DNA from 3 places in the Candidatus Photobacterium acropomis genome. Region 1 is predicted to be linked to each of the others. Evidence: riboswitches for the same ligand, from Rfam matches in the RefSeq annotation. Region 1 holds a riboswitch; each other region holds the start of a gene.
The links. A riboswitch is a leader RNA that binds a small molecule or an ion and turns the genes downstream of it on or off. The one in region 1 is predicted to bind lysine.
Positions count from the first base shown of each region.

Region 1 (5,029 bases):
CAACCTGATCACCGTCAGCAATAGCACGACCAGTTTCATCTTGGCGGATCACCATGTTAGCCTTGCGACCACAGTGACAAATGGTTTTTAGTTCCACCAGCTTATCAGCCCAAGACAATAAGTAACGGCTACCTTCAAATAGCTCACCTAAAAAGTCTGTACGTAAACCGTAACATAAAACAGGAATATCGAGCTTATCGACCACTTCTGTTAATTGATAAACCTGAGCTTTTGATAAAAACTGACATTCATCAATTAATACACAGTCAATTTTGCCATTACTCGATAATACTTTTACACGCTCGAATAAATCATCTTCTGAATTAAATAACTCAGCTTCTTCTTCTAAACCAATACGAGATGTGACTTTACCTACGCCATAACGGTTATCGATAGCAGCGGTGAAAATAAGTGGCGTCATGCCTCTTTCACGGTAATTAAACGAAGATTGCAATAATGTGGTCGATTTCCCTGCATTCATTGCAGAGTAATAGAAATACATTTGGGCCATGAGAGTTCCCTAGTAATACGATTGGTTTAAAAAAACTGCGCCGATGCTACAGAAATTCACCCACAATGAAAAGTGATAGACTTAACAACTACACATTAGTTACAAAAAAGCCCATAACTTTGTATGGGCTTTCACTACATCGTATAAAAATCAGCTTTTCACTGTTGGTTGATAGGTGCGACGGGACAACCATGCAAAGAACACACATACCATAATGAAGGTAGTGATCGCAGCAATAAACGCAACAGGTAATGAATCTGTCATCCCCAATACCAAATAGCCAATCATAGAGACAAAAGCTACAGACATCGCATATGGTAGCTGTGTTGCTACGTGATCAATGTGGTGACAACGTGCCCCTGTTGACGACAAAATTGTGGTATCAGAAATTGGCGAACAATGATCACCAAATACTGAGCCTGCTAATACGCCTGCTAACATTGGGAGCATTAACGCAATATCTGTAGCACCTGCCAAATCACCCGCAATCGGTAACATAATACCGAAGGTACCCCATGATGTGCCCGTCGAGAATGCCATTGCACCCGATAAGATAAATAGGATCATAGGCAATAACATTGGGCTAATATTGCCTTGAACTAAGGTCGATAAATAACGCCCTGTGTTCATATCGCTAATAACGCTACCGATAGCCCAAGCAAATAATAAAATTAAAATCGCTCCAAACATGGATTTAGCACCAATCCATAATGTTCGTACAACTTCAACCATTGCTATACGCTGGCGAAACACCGGAATAATCGCAGCAACAAGACCAAATAAGCCACCTAAACACAGTGATTTACCCACATCGGTATTTTCAAATGCGCCAAGAATAGCAAAAGGTTTACCGTCTACTGCAAGTGCCTGATAGCCAGTGAAGATCATAAAGAAGAAAGTAGCGGCAATCAGAATAATAATCGGCCACACTAAATCGCCGACTTTACCTTTCTCACTTTCCGTTATTTCTAATTCATCGGTAAGATCTTTCGCTTGCTCATCAACATCGCTGCCCTCATCAAAGCCACGACCATGCATGGCGGCCATCTCATGCTTTTTCATTGGTCCAATATCCCATTGGAACCAAGACACAACAAACACCATCGCTAAAGCAAAGATCGCATAGAAGTTCATTGGTGCTAACGTTAAGAACGCACTTAGCGGTGTGTACTCAGTTACTCCGTGGGTAACTAAAATGCCACCAATTAAAGTAATAATATAAGCACCCCAGCTTGATGCTGGCATCAATACACACATCGGTGCTGCCGTTGAATCTAATATATAAGCAAGTTTAGAGCGTGAGATATAAAAACGATCGGTTACAGGTCGTGAAATAGAGCCGACCGCTAAGCTATTAAAGTAATCATCAACAAAAATAAACACACCTAAAAAGGCAGCCAGTAACTTGGCACCACGTTTACTTTTGATTTTTGTTTGTGCCCATTCTGCAAACGCACGAGTACCACCGGACAAGGTTAACAGTGCTGTCATCATCCCTAATATAATGAGGAATAATACAATACTCATGTTCCAGGTGTTTACCCCACCATCAGAAATGAATAAGCCTTTTATTGTTCCTCCTAAATAAGAAGCAGAATGATTAAATGAAAAATCATTTAAATAAAGTGCCCCCAATAAAATACCTGCACCTAGCGAAAGTAACACGCGACGAGAAAGTATCGCCAGCACCAGCGCAACAACAGGAGGAATAATAGATACTAATGAATGGGAATAATCGACTAAATTCATGATCTCAACGACAACCGAATTAGGTGGGAGATCTACTGGAGGAGATGGCTATCACCATATATGAAGAGCCTCTTAAAGCTCCCTTCGTCACAGTAGCGCTCCATAGTTAATATGATGTATATACTATGGCAGTGTTACACTTATTCAATGCAACCCCAGTAAGATGATTTGATGTCATGCTTACTTCGGCATTAGCTCCTTTCATTAACCCTCACCGGTTTCACCCTCTTGTTAATTACTATTAGATAATGCGCCTCTACCTTACAATAAGGATGCGAATATTCTACGTAATGTTTCATTATTTGCAACAACATCACAGTAAAGTTTTAACACCACACGATGAATAACATTGCTTTTATAAATAAATTTTATTCAATTATAGCAATAACGGTGAAATATTATGAACTAAAGCGCATGAACTGTTTCATTTTGTAACTATTTAACGACCAATTTATCTCTTTAACTCTATTCTTTTAATTATAAATAGGATTGTTGTTTTAATTAACTATTAAAGAGAATAACGATTAAAGTGTTTTGACATAAAGAATAAAAACATTACTATTGTAATAAATGATTCGACACTGCTATTATTATTTACAGTTAGTTAAAAATAACAGGAAATATAAAAATGTCTGATGCAATGAAAGCACTTTTAAACCTTCGTAGTCTTCGTGCTCTTTCTCGTGAATATACTCTAGAGCAACTAGAAGAAGCACTTGAGAAATTAACTACCGTTGTTCAAGAACGTGCTGAAGCTGAAGCAGCGGAACAAGCTAAAGAAAATGAGCGTAATGAGAAACTAGCTCAATACCGTGAAATGCTATTAGCAGATGGTATCGACCCAGAAGAATTATTAGCAAGCCTTTCTAAAGCACCAAAAGCAAAACGTGCTGCACGTCCTGCTAAATATAAGTTCATCGACGAAAACGGTGAAGAAAAAACATGGACTGGCCAAGGCCGTACACCAAGCGCACTTAAAAAAGCACTAGATGAAGGTAAATCTTTAGAAGATTTCGAAATCTAATTTGCAAAAAGCATTACGAAAAAGCCCAACTAAGTTGGGCTTTTTTATACTTACTAAAAACAAAGATTTGCCTGTATATCAGCGTAAAAAGTAAATATAAATAGTTTAAAGGTATAAGTTATCTTTCCCTTATTTATTACTTTAATACCACTACTCTTATCTATATTAAAAAACCAGACAAAAATGCCTGGCTTTTAATACACTCTAGATAGCAATTAATTTAGCTCGGTTCAGTAAATCTTATCGGCTAAATGGCTTACTGCTAATGCAAAATAGTGAGATCGATTCCATTTCATTAGCGTTTGGTAATTACCATAAACAAGATATGCACGACCATGGTTATCATCAGGTTGAACTAACCAAGCTTCAATATCTTCTTGTGGTAAGTTAGCGCCCGATAAGGTACGAACCCCTAAAGCCTGCCACTGTGCTAACGTTTTTCCTTTCTCAGCATCAGTGCCTTTTAAACTGTCAGATAATGATGACGGAATTTGTACTTGGCGCCCCCAAGTATATTTATCATTCCAACCAGATTTCTTCAGGTAATTCGCAGCAGAAGCAAATACATCCGCTTTAGTATTCCAAATATCCGCTTTACCATCATTATTTCCATCAACCGCGAAGGTTAAATAAGACGTTGGCATAAATTGACACTGACCCATTGCGCCAGCCCAAGAACCTCTCATCTCATCAATAGTAATGTGACCATCTTGAAGAATTTGTAATGCCGCCATCACTTGTTTGCGGAATAACTCTTCACGACGACCTTCATAAGCTAATGTCGTTAAGGCTTCCACTACATGGTAATTACCTTGTAATTTGCCAAAATTACTTTCAACACCCCACAACGCAACAATAAAGCGTGGCTGAACACCATATTCTTTACCAATGCGATCTAAGGTTTCTTTATTCTCATGATATAAACGACGTGCTTGTTTTACTTTCCAATCAGGTACAGCACGAGGAATATATTGATCTAAAGTTAATTTTTTTTCAGGCTGATTTTTGTCTGCTTTTACTGCACGATGAGTAAAAGTAATGCCATCAAAAGCGGAATCTAAAATAGGTTCAGATATACCATTTGAACGTGCTTCAGCTTTTAATTTATTTATGTATGCGTTAAATCCTTCATCAGCAGCAAAAGCTGTTGAGGAAATCCCTAATCCTAAGGCCACAACGGCCGATATTAAACGCTTATGCATAATAACCTTAATTAACTCTGCCGGCTTTATCGGCTTTATATTGATCCAATAAGTTAGTCACTGGCGGTGGAACTTGAAGATAAAATCCAACCGTATTTAATGCCTCTTTCACTTTTTCAACATCGGCCAATGCTAACTTTCTACCATCAAGCTTTAACACCATAACAAATTGTGGTTTACCAAATGTAGTCATTAATGCTTCAGGTACATCTGAGAAATCATCTTTCTTATTAATATATAAATAAGTGTTATCTTTTTTTAAGCTTTTATAGATTGCACACAACATCTCAATTCGCCTATTTGTTAAAGCTTCCTCTTTCAGACCACAATTTTAACGTATCATTCCCCATTGGTTTATTTTTCACCATAAAGGATGAGACTTTTGTCTGAAATTCCAACGTCAAAGCAAGGATAACTTGCCCCTAACTGCTAGGGAATATACCATGCTACTACCTTTGTGATAATCAACAAGAATGGTTAATTTAATCACTAACCATAATAATGCCCATGACCAAGACAGCTGAACTTAAAGGGAGCTCGTTC
Region 1 covers NZ_CP131609.1:1,482,250-1,487,278, reverse strand. Annotated here, with positions in the region: gene Q7657_RS13965 (thymidine kinase) at 1-511, opposite strand, end outside; gene Q7657_RS13960 (Na+/H+ antiporter NhaC family protein) at 662-2,260, opposite strand; lysine riboswitch at 2,346-2,527, opposite strand; gene Q7657_RS13955 (H-NS family histone-like protein) at 2,889-3,284, shown strand; gene Q7657_RS13950 (lytic murein transglycosylase) at 3,515-4,486, opposite strand; gene Q7657_RS13945 (YcgL domain-containing protein) at 4,494-4,772, opposite strand; gene minC (septum site-determining protein MinC) at 4,994-5,029, shown strand, end outside.

Region 2 (5,029 bases), 810 kb from region 1:
AATGCTGAAGTGAAACGCTATGGCAGATACAACCGTGAGAGTGATGATATATACGAGCATCCCAATCTTTGGGGCTCAAAACGAACAGGGCCTGATTTAACCAATCTTGGGCGTAAATATTCAGATCAATGGCACATTATTCATTTGCGTAATCCTCGTGATGTTGTTCCAACATCGATCATGCCCTCTTATCCGTGGCTATTTGAGCAAGTATTAGATGGCGAAGACATTGAAGCCAAACTCACAGCCCTACGTACATTGGGTGTGCCATACAGTGATAAAGAAATTCGCCAAGCGAGATTAGAGGTGAAAGGTAAAACCAAAGCACAAGCATTAATCGCCTACTTGCAAAGTTTGGGACAAGATCAAGGAGTATGCCCATGAGTGCTTTTTGGAGTAGTTGGGTCATTATCTTAACGCTGATCTTTTTAGCGTTTATGATTGCTGTGGTTGTGGTGTATTGGAAAAAGAACCACTCCGCCAACGCTAACCGTACTGTTGATAGCTTTGATGGCATTGATGAAAACGATGCCGCTGTTCCCAGTCTGTTGCTGTTGTCTTATCTTGCCGCGTTTATTATCGCTGCGGTGTTCTTGGTGCTTTATCCCGGTATGGGAAATTGGCAAGGGTTGATGAAATGGCAATCCACCAACGAAGCAGAATCAACAGCCCCTACTTCACTCCAAGCCCAAATAGCTCAAGTGGGTGACGAGAACTCAAGTTATGAAGATTTGAGTCAATCCCCTGAAATCGTCAGTGCTGGTCGCGCTTTATTTCAAACCCATTGTGCAGCTTGTCATTTAAATCAAGCTCAAGGGCAACTGCATTTCCCTAACTTAAGCGATACAGTTTGGCTGTATGGTGGCAGTGACGAAGCGATACATCACTCCATTGTTCAAGGTCGTAATGGTGTTATGGCGGGTTGGAAAGATATTCTGACTGAAGAAGAAATTGAGCATGTCTCTTCATATGTTGCTTCACTTGAAAAAAATCGCATTATCGCGGAGCCAGCGGTCAATCTTGAGCTTGGTAAAGCGATATTTGATGCTAACTGTACCGCTTGTCATGGCAGTGATGCGAAAGGTAATCAAGCATTAGGCGCACCTAACCTTACCGATAATATTTGGCTTCATGACGGCAGTATTGAAGGCATAAACGCCACCGTGACCTATGGCTTAAATAACGTCATGCCCGCTTTTGAAAACCAACTCACTAATGATGAAATTCAAGCGCTTGGTGCTTATATTCGTCACCAAGGTAACGAGCAAAAAAATAAGTTAGCAGAGCTCAATCAAGACATGGTTAGTAAAGGGCAATATCTAGCTTACGCAGGTGATTGTATTGCTTGTCATACAGGTGAAGGTGGTGAACCTTTCGGTGGTGGTTTAGGTTTCTTAACTCCGTTTGGTACGCTTTATTCAACCAATATTTCAGCTCACCCTACCTATGGTATTGGTGACTACACTTATGAAGAGTTTTACGACGCACTGCATAAAGGTAAAGGGAAACACGGTTATTTGTACCCTGCAATGCCTTACTCGTCTTATCAATATGTCACCGATGAAGATACTCAAGCGTTATGGGCGTATATGCAATCGCTTAACTTTGTAAATACCCGTAATAAAGAAAATAAAATGATGTTCCCAAGTAACATTCGTTTGGGGCTATTAGGTTGGAATATTGCCTTCTTAAACACTGCACCACTTGAATATCCCGATGATATGACCGAACAATGGAAGCGTGGTAAATACCTCACCATGGGATTAGGTCACTGTTCGGAATGTCACACTCCACGCAACGTAGCGCAAGCTTTGATCGAAAAAGAGCTATTTCAAGGTAATTTAATTGATGGTTGGAAAGCCCCTGATATTACTGCAACAGAGCTATATCAAGACCGTTGGGATGTAAAAACATTAACAGACTTTTTAAAAACGGGTCATTCCGATAAAGGAACCGCATTTGGTGGTATGGCGGAAGTAGTACAAAACAGTACTCGATTCTTAACCGAACAAGACGTCGCTGCCATTGCGGAATACTTGATCACCGGTGATAAATATAACGAGTTAAATAGCTCGGTTCCTCAGCTTAATCCACCAGGATTTGGCGATCTCGTTCCCGCCAATGTTGATATCCAAACCGTTGAGCTAAAGCCGTTAAGCAGCAACGATCCTGAAAACGAAGCCAAACTGTATGGCGTATATGTTCAAACCTGTGGCGCATGCCATGGTAAAGACGGTAAAGGCCGAAAAGGTATCGCCCCTACACTGCTTAACAACGGGATAATTATGCACAGTGATCCTTACGATACCATTGCTGTTACCATTCGTGGTTTATTGCCAAACTTTATGGAACAAGACACCAATTTCATGCCTATGAGTAGCTTTAACTCGGTGATCAGTGATGCCAACTTGGCAAAACTGATCAGCTTTGTGCGTGCGAAATTAGGTGATCGTACCGTGCCCGTTACCCCGCAAGAAGTTTCAGATGTGCGTAAGGCATTAGTTGAAGGTGGTTACGCTGGAAATATTCACAGCATGACACCACCAGAAGCTAACGAGCCAAATAGTTTAACGGAATAAGCGGATATCTAAACAGTGTACAGTTTCATTATCTGCTTAACATTCCATCAACAGTAATAATTTTTACAATTTTTATGCAATTTTTCACTGCTTTATATTGCCTCTGTAAAATTTATAAGTATCATCAAATTTCAATCCTTTGAGTAGAGGCGCGCTGCCTATTAGTATCCAGATGGAGGGTGACACCTAAGAAGTCTGGGGAAAGGAGTCGGCGCCGAAGTCATTGTTGTGTCATCAACAGTGGCTGGGTCTGCATTAAATAAGTGCAGAACTGCCATAGTTTACGTAGTCTATGGAGCGCTACCCTAAGGGATATGCAGAAGTATATTTTCTACAGAAATCTGTTTCTCTATCCTTTCGGTAGATCTCCACCTAATATAGGTGTTTAAGAGATCCATGAATCTAGTTCAATATTCTGATTCCATTTTATCAGTTGTCCCTGCATTACTAGCTGTTATTTTAGCTATTGCTACCCGTCGCGTATTGCTATCGCTTGGTCTTGGCATTGTTGCTGGCGCAATCCTTCTTAATGATTACAACCCGTTATCTGCGCTGAAATACATTGTTCACCAAGTTGTTGGCCTTATTTGGTCTGACGGTGCAGTAAATAGCGGCAACGTGAATATGATTATCTTCATGTTGTTACTAGGCGGTTTGATCAGCCTAATGACAGCAACAGGTGCAACCCGCGCATTTGCTGAATGGGGTTACCGTCGTTGTAAAGATCGCCGTAGTGCAAACATGCTAACGGGCTTAATGGTTTTTGCTTTCTTTATTGATGACTTCTTCCACAGCTTGTCTGTAGGTCCTATTTGTCGTCCTGTGACTGACCGTTTCAACATTTCACGTGCGAAACTGGCTTACCTACTGGACTCAACCGCAGCACCTGTTTGTGTCATTACACCTATTTCATCTTGGGGCGCATACATTATTGCGATCCTTGGCGGTATCTTAGCAACGAACCATATTACTGATATCAGTGCGATTTCATTGTTCGTTCAAATGATCCCAATGAACCTATACGCGGTATTCACACTTCTGATGGTTATCGTGGTTATCTTCTTCCAACTAAACATTGGCCCTATGCGTCAACACGAAGCGTGGGCAGAAGAAGGCAAGCTATGGGACGAATCTAAAGGTCATCCAAAAGGCTTAGAGATCACAACAGAATCTTCAGGCAAAGGCACAATGATCGACATGGTTCTGCCAATTCTAACGCTAACGGTATCAAGTGTTATCTTTATGGTGATCAGCGGTGCTGACGTTCTAGCCGCTCGCGGTGAAGGATTTAGCCTAATTAAAGCCCTTGAGCATACCGATCTTGGTTCGTCGCTGGTTAACGCTTCACTATGTAGCCTTGCCGTTTCAATGGTATTAGCACTTCGTTTGAAGCTATCACTAAAAACATGGCTAACCGCTGCACCACAAGGTGTTCAAGCAATGATGCCAGCTATCGTTATCCTAATGTTCGCATGGACGATCGGTACCGTAGTAAGTGACATGAAAACAGGTCTGTACCTAGCGTCATTAACCAAAGGTGGCTTCCCTACTGAACTACTACCTGCATTAGTCTTCGTTCTATCTTGTGCGATGTCTTTCGCAACAGGTACAAGTTGGGGTACGTTCGGTATCATGTTGCCACTAGCAGGTGATATGGCGGTAGCAAGTGATGCTCACCTACTAATGCCTATGCTTTCTGCGGTACTTGCTGGCTCTGTATTTGGCGATCACAGCTCTCCAATTTCAAGTACAAGTATTCTGTCTGCAACAGGTGCTGGTAGCCATCACATGGATCACGTAATGACTCAGCTTCCTTATGCTATTACTGTGGCATTCGGTGCGCTATTGGGTTACCTAACAATGGGTATCATGTCGTCAACTATCGCTGGTATTGGTGTGAGTGCACTATGGTTCCTTGCATGTTGTACGATCCACCTACGTCGTCACAGAAAATACCAACAAGCGGTAACAGCATAAGCTAACCGTCTAAATTCAAAATAAATTAGAGAACTCCCCGTTCGTTTTATCCTGTAATTGCTTTATGCTTAGGATTAAACAACGGGGATTTTTTACATCAAATTTAGGAAAGAAACATGGAATACTTACACACAATGATCCGCGTGAGCGACCTAGATGCATCACTGGACTTTTACTGTAATAAGTTAGGATTAGTTGAAGTTAACCGTAAAGAAAGTGAGCGTGGACGCTTTACCCTTGTGTTCCTTGCCGCACCAAGCCAAGCAGAAGCAGCAAAAGAGACAAAATCACCGTTACTTGAACTGACTTACAATTGGGATCCTGAAGAGTACACTGGCGGTCGTAACTTTGGTCACTTAGCATTTGCGGTTGAGAACATTTACGAGTTATGTGCGCATCTGCAAGATAACGGGGTTGTAATCAATCGCCCACCACGTGATGGACACATGGCGTTTGTTCGCTCCCCTGACGGT
Region 2 covers NZ_CP131609.1:2,290,735-2,295,763, forward strand. Annotated here, with positions in the region: gene ccoO (cytochrome-c oxidase, cbb3-type subunit II) at 1-384, shown strand, start outside; gene ccoP (cytochrome-c oxidase, cbb3-type subunit III) at 381-2,579, shown strand; lysine riboswitch at 2,716-2,890, shown strand; gene Q7657_RS17465 (Na+/H+ antiporter NhaC family protein) at 2,976-4,556, shown strand; gene Q7657_RS17470 (VOC family protein) at 4,673-5,029, shown strand, end outside.
Region 2: it holds a riboswitch for lysine, as region 1 does, so the genes downstream of both, Q7657_RS17465 (Na+/H+ antiporter NhaC family protein) here and Q7657_RS13960 (Na+/H+ antiporter NhaC family protein) in region 1, are expected to answer to the same signal.

Region 3 (5,029 bases), 710 kb from region 1:
ACAATTAGAGTACCCGTTCTACCACTCTTTAGTTCATTGGCTGAGCTTTATCATCCTTATTTTTTGGGTTGATAACCTCACAGCGAAATACCATAAACGCTCCCTACAATACGTATTAGGATTAAAAGTTTTCGCACTGATCACTCCAATTTTCATTTCAAGCTTTATGGTAACAACGCTGTATTCTGGCTGGCAGCTCACCAAGTTTGAAACAACTCGACCTGTAAACATCGACTATCTACTTAAGGTGAATAACCCATGGTCGTGGAAAAACCGTTTTGATTGGGACTTACAACTTACCCAACTGCAACTTGGTATTGGTAGCGATAAACCAGCGCTGATTGAAGACTATATTCAATGGGCAACCGAAAAAGCCAAAGCGTGGCCGCGACCAGCACTGTATCAAAACCTGATCCTTGCTTACGATGCCCTCGGCAACAAAGAGCAAGCATCACAAATCAGAGATGAAGCGCTGTTCTTATTTCCTGATTTAGATTTTGAGCAGCAAACCAGCCAAGCAAATACAACGTCTGCGGCGAAATAACCATAAAAAATGGCTACCCACTCGGTAGCCATTTTTATTTACTCATCAATAGATTATTTCAATGTGGTTTCTAGCGCTTTTAAGCACAGCGCAACATTTTCACTTCTTGCACCATAGCCCATCAAACCGATACGCCACGCTTTTCCAGCCAACGCACCTAATCCTGCGCCGATTTCTAAGTTGTAGCGTTGCAACAATTCATTGCGAACCTCAGCATCATCAACACCGTCAGGAATATAAACAGCATTGAGTTGTGGTAATCGTGACGCTTCTGCTACCACAAATTGGATTCCTAATTTTTCAAGTCCTGCTTTAAGCTCTTCATGGGCATTACGATGGCGCTGCCACGCATTTTCTAAGCCTTCATTATGCAGCAGTACTAACGCTTCATGCAGCGCATATAGACTATTTACAGGTGCGGTATGGTGATAGCTACGCTTGCCTTCACCACTCCAATAACCTAATACTAAACTTTGATCTAAAAACCAGCTTTGCACTTTGGTTTTACGTTGCTGGATTTTATCAATCGCTTTTTGGGAAAACGTTAACGGCGATAACCCCGGCGTACAAGACAAACACTTTTGACTACCAGAATAGACCGCATCTAATTGCCATTCATCCACCAGCAATGGCACACCACCGAGAGATGTCACCGCATCAACGATGGTTAAACAATCATGTTTACGGGCAATTTCAGCCAGTGTTTTCGCATCACTCAATGCGCCAGTTGAAGTTTCCGCATGAACAAAAGCGACAATTTTAATATCAGGATTATCTTGTAATGCTTGCTCAACAAGATCGGGAGATACTGGCGTCCCCCATTCATTATCAACCACAACTGCTATACCACCACAGCGCTCAACATTTTCACGCATACGCTCGCCAAAAACACCATTACGGCACACTAACACCTTATCGCCAGGCTCAACGAGATTAACAAAACACGCTTCCATCCCTGCACTGCCCGGCGCAGAAACAGCAATAGTGAATGGATTTTTGGTTTGAAATGCATATTGCAGTAGCTGTTTTAACTCATCCATCATGCCGATAAACAAGGGATCTAAATGGCCTACCGTTGGTCGACTGAGTGCTTGTAATACTTGCGGGTAAATATCTGAAGGCCCCGGCCCCATCAGTGTTCTATGTGGCGGAATAAAACTGGTAATTGTCATTATTTTGCTCCGTAAAGTCATAGTCCCTATAGATATTTTTTGTATGGAACGGGTTGCTATCGTTTTAAGAGTATTAGAGCCTTTTCATTGACGCAAGAGTCGATGTCGCATCCCTTACGCACAGTTGCTTAATTTTAAATGTAAATTATTTGTCACATAACATTTGACAAAAGGGTTACAAATCTTATTCAATGAGATGATAATTTATTCAAGCTTTTATGTGCTTGTATAGGGTTACAGCAATACGGAAGAGGAGCGTTACCTAGGTATCATAATGACAGGGCCCCACCCTATAGCCATTATGAGAGGGAGAGTAACGCCGAGGTATGACTTATTCGGGGATTAAGTTATATCGGCTATGAAGGTTGAATCCTTCTAGCTGTCACCACGCTCAACAATGAATGTGGTGGGGAGCTTCTGGGTAAGTGCACTTAATTCACTTCTCACGCTCTCCTGACAGGATGTCGGGAATACTCCCAGACAAATAGCCTACCTTATAATTTGTTTATGATTCAGGGAGAATATAATGGACTACTCTACAGCAAATTCAGCACCGCCATCATCAATCACTGTTGCCAAATTTGGTGGCACTAGCGTTGCAGACTTCACCGCAATGAGTCGCAGTGCGGCCATTGTTACCGCAAATCCGGCAACAAAAATTGTTCTGATCAGCGCCTGTTCTGGCGTAACGAACCTTTTAGTTGAACTCGCTAATGGTGTCAGTAATGCTGATGAACGTCAGCAACGATTACAGCAACTGACACAAACACACCAAGATGTGCTTGATCAACTTAAGCAACCATCAAGTATTCAAGATGCGATTTACAGCCTACTTGATAACGTAGCAACACTTGCTGAACAAGCCGCTGTTGCAACATCTGCACAATTAACCGATCAAATCGTGAGCCACGGTGAGCTGCTTTCAACCTACCTTTTCACGCAAATTTTAGTTGAGCTAAACGCGCCAGCAGTACGTGTCGATATTCGTCCAATTATGCGTACCGATGATCAATTTGGAAAAGCAGTACCTCAGCCAGAGCAAATTAAACAACTGGCGGAAACACAATTATTACCATTGCTTGAAAATAGTATTGTCGTTTCACAAGGCTTTATCGGCTCAAATAGCCAAGGGATCACGACAACTTTAGGTCGTGGTGGGAGTGACTATAGTGCCGCATTAATTGCAGAAGCCGTCAGTGCATCCACCCTTGAGATCTGGACTGACGTACCGGGAATGTACACCACCGATCCTCGTATCACCCCAGCTGCACAACCTATTAAAGAGATCAGCTTTAGTGAAGCCTCTGAAATGGCAAATTTTGGTGCTAAGATCCTTCATCCATCAACCTTAGTGCCAGCTATTCGCCAGCAGATCCCTGTCTTTGTCGGCTCATCAAAAGCACCAGAGCAAGGTGGTACATGGATCCGCAAATCGGTAGAAGATGCACCACTATTTCGAGCATTAGCGCTACGTGCTAACCAAACCATGGTGACACTCACCAGCCTGAATATGTTCCATGCTTATGGCTTCTTAGCCGAAGTATTCCGTATTCTCGCTGAGCACAAAATCTCCGTTGATTTGATTACCACATCAGAGGTCAGTGTGTCACTCACCCTAGATCAAACCGATACGGGTGGCGGTGCACCAACACTTCCACTTAAAGCTGTTGAAGAGCTAAGCCAATTATGCCGTGTCGAAGTTGAGCAAGGTTTATCACTGGTTGCACTCATTGGTAACCAAATGAGTGATACTAAAGGCTCTGCAAAAGATATTTTTGGCGCACTAGAAGATCATAACCTGCGTATGATTTGTTACGGCGCAAGCCCACACAACCTATGTTTCTTAATCAATGAAGATGAAGCAAAAGACGTCGTTCGTACATTACACGCCTCTTTACTGGAATAACCCATTCCAAGCACACAAATCTTAAATAAACAAAAAGGCGCATTAAGCGCCTTTTTTATTCATATCGATTTAGGAATTACAGATTTGGCCCAAGCCATTTTTCAGCTTCGATCAAATCCCAGCCTTTACGATCAGCATAACTTTCAAGCTGATCTTGTTGGATCTGCGCCACCGCAAAGTAACGTGAATCAGGATGAGAGAAATACCAACCTGATACGGAAGCGCCAGGGTACATGGCATAACTGGTAGTTAATGACATACCAATATTCTCTTCCACCTTCATCAGCTCCCACAACGGTCCTTTTTCAGTATGCTCAGGGCAAGCAGGGTAACCCGGTGCAGGTCGAATACCTTGGTACTTCTCACGGATCAAATCTTCATTTGATAAGTTTTCATCCGCTGCATAACCCCAAATTTCTTTACGCACTCGCTCATGAAGGTATTCAGCGAACGCTTCTGCTAAACGATCGGCAACGGCTTGGATCATGATGGCATTATAGTCATCACCTTGGGCTTTATACTCGTCCGCCAACTCACGCTCACCAATACCACCTGTAACCGCAAAGGCGCCAATCCAATCGAGTTTGCCCGATCCTTTTGGCGCAATATAATCGGAAATACAGTAGTTAAAGCCTTTAGGTTTCTCTGTTTGCTGACGCAAATTATGCAGCACGGTGGCAACTTCGGTACGTGATTCATCGGTGTATACTTCAATATCATCCCCAACGCTTGCCGCAGGGAACAAACCACACATACCACGCGCTTTTAATAAGCCTTCGTTCTCAACACGATCAAGCAACTCATTAGCATCAGCAAATAAACGTTTCGCTTCTTCACCCACTTCTTCATGTTCAAAGATCTTCGGATATTTTCCTACTAACGACCATGTCATAAAGAATGGCGTCCAATCTATATAATTACGTAGTGTTGCAATATCAAAGTCATCGAAAACATGAATACCCGGTTTAACTGGCACTGGCGGTGTATACGCATCCCAATCAATCGCCACTTTATTAGCACGTGCTTTTTCTAAAGTAACAGGCTTAGTACGTGGACGCTTACGCGCATGCTGTTCACGTACAATGTCATAATCAGCTTGCAGCTTTTCAACAAACCCCGGCTTCAATGTATCTGATAACAATGAAGAGCACACACCTACCGCACGTGACGCGTTATTTACGTATACCACAGGCTGATTGTAGTTCTGCTCAATTTTCACTGCTGTGTGTGCTTTAGAAGTGGTAGCACCACCAATCAATAATGGTAGATCAAAGCCTAAACGCTCCATCTCTTTGGCAACATGCACCATTTCATCCAGTGATGGAGTGATCAAACCCGATAGACCGATAATGTCGACGTTTTCTTCTTGAGCAACTTTTAAGATCTTTTCGCAAGGCACCATGACAC
Region 3 covers NZ_CP131609.1:767,414-772,442, reverse strand. Annotated here, with positions in the region: gene Q7657_RS10320 (PglL family O-oligosaccharyltransferase) at 1-544, shown strand, start outside; gene Q7657_RS10315 (pyridoxal-phosphate-dependent aminotransferase family protein) at 598-1,716, opposite strand; lysine riboswitch at 1,957-2,141, shown strand; gene lysC (lysine-sensitive aspartokinase 3) at 2,243-3,622, shown strand; gene metH (methionine synthase) at 3,699-5,029, opposite strand, start outside.
Region 3: it holds a riboswitch for lysine, as region 1 does, so the genes downstream of both, lysC (lysine-sensitive aspartokinase 3) here and Q7657_RS13960 (Na+/H+ antiporter NhaC family protein) in region 1, are expected to answer to the same signal.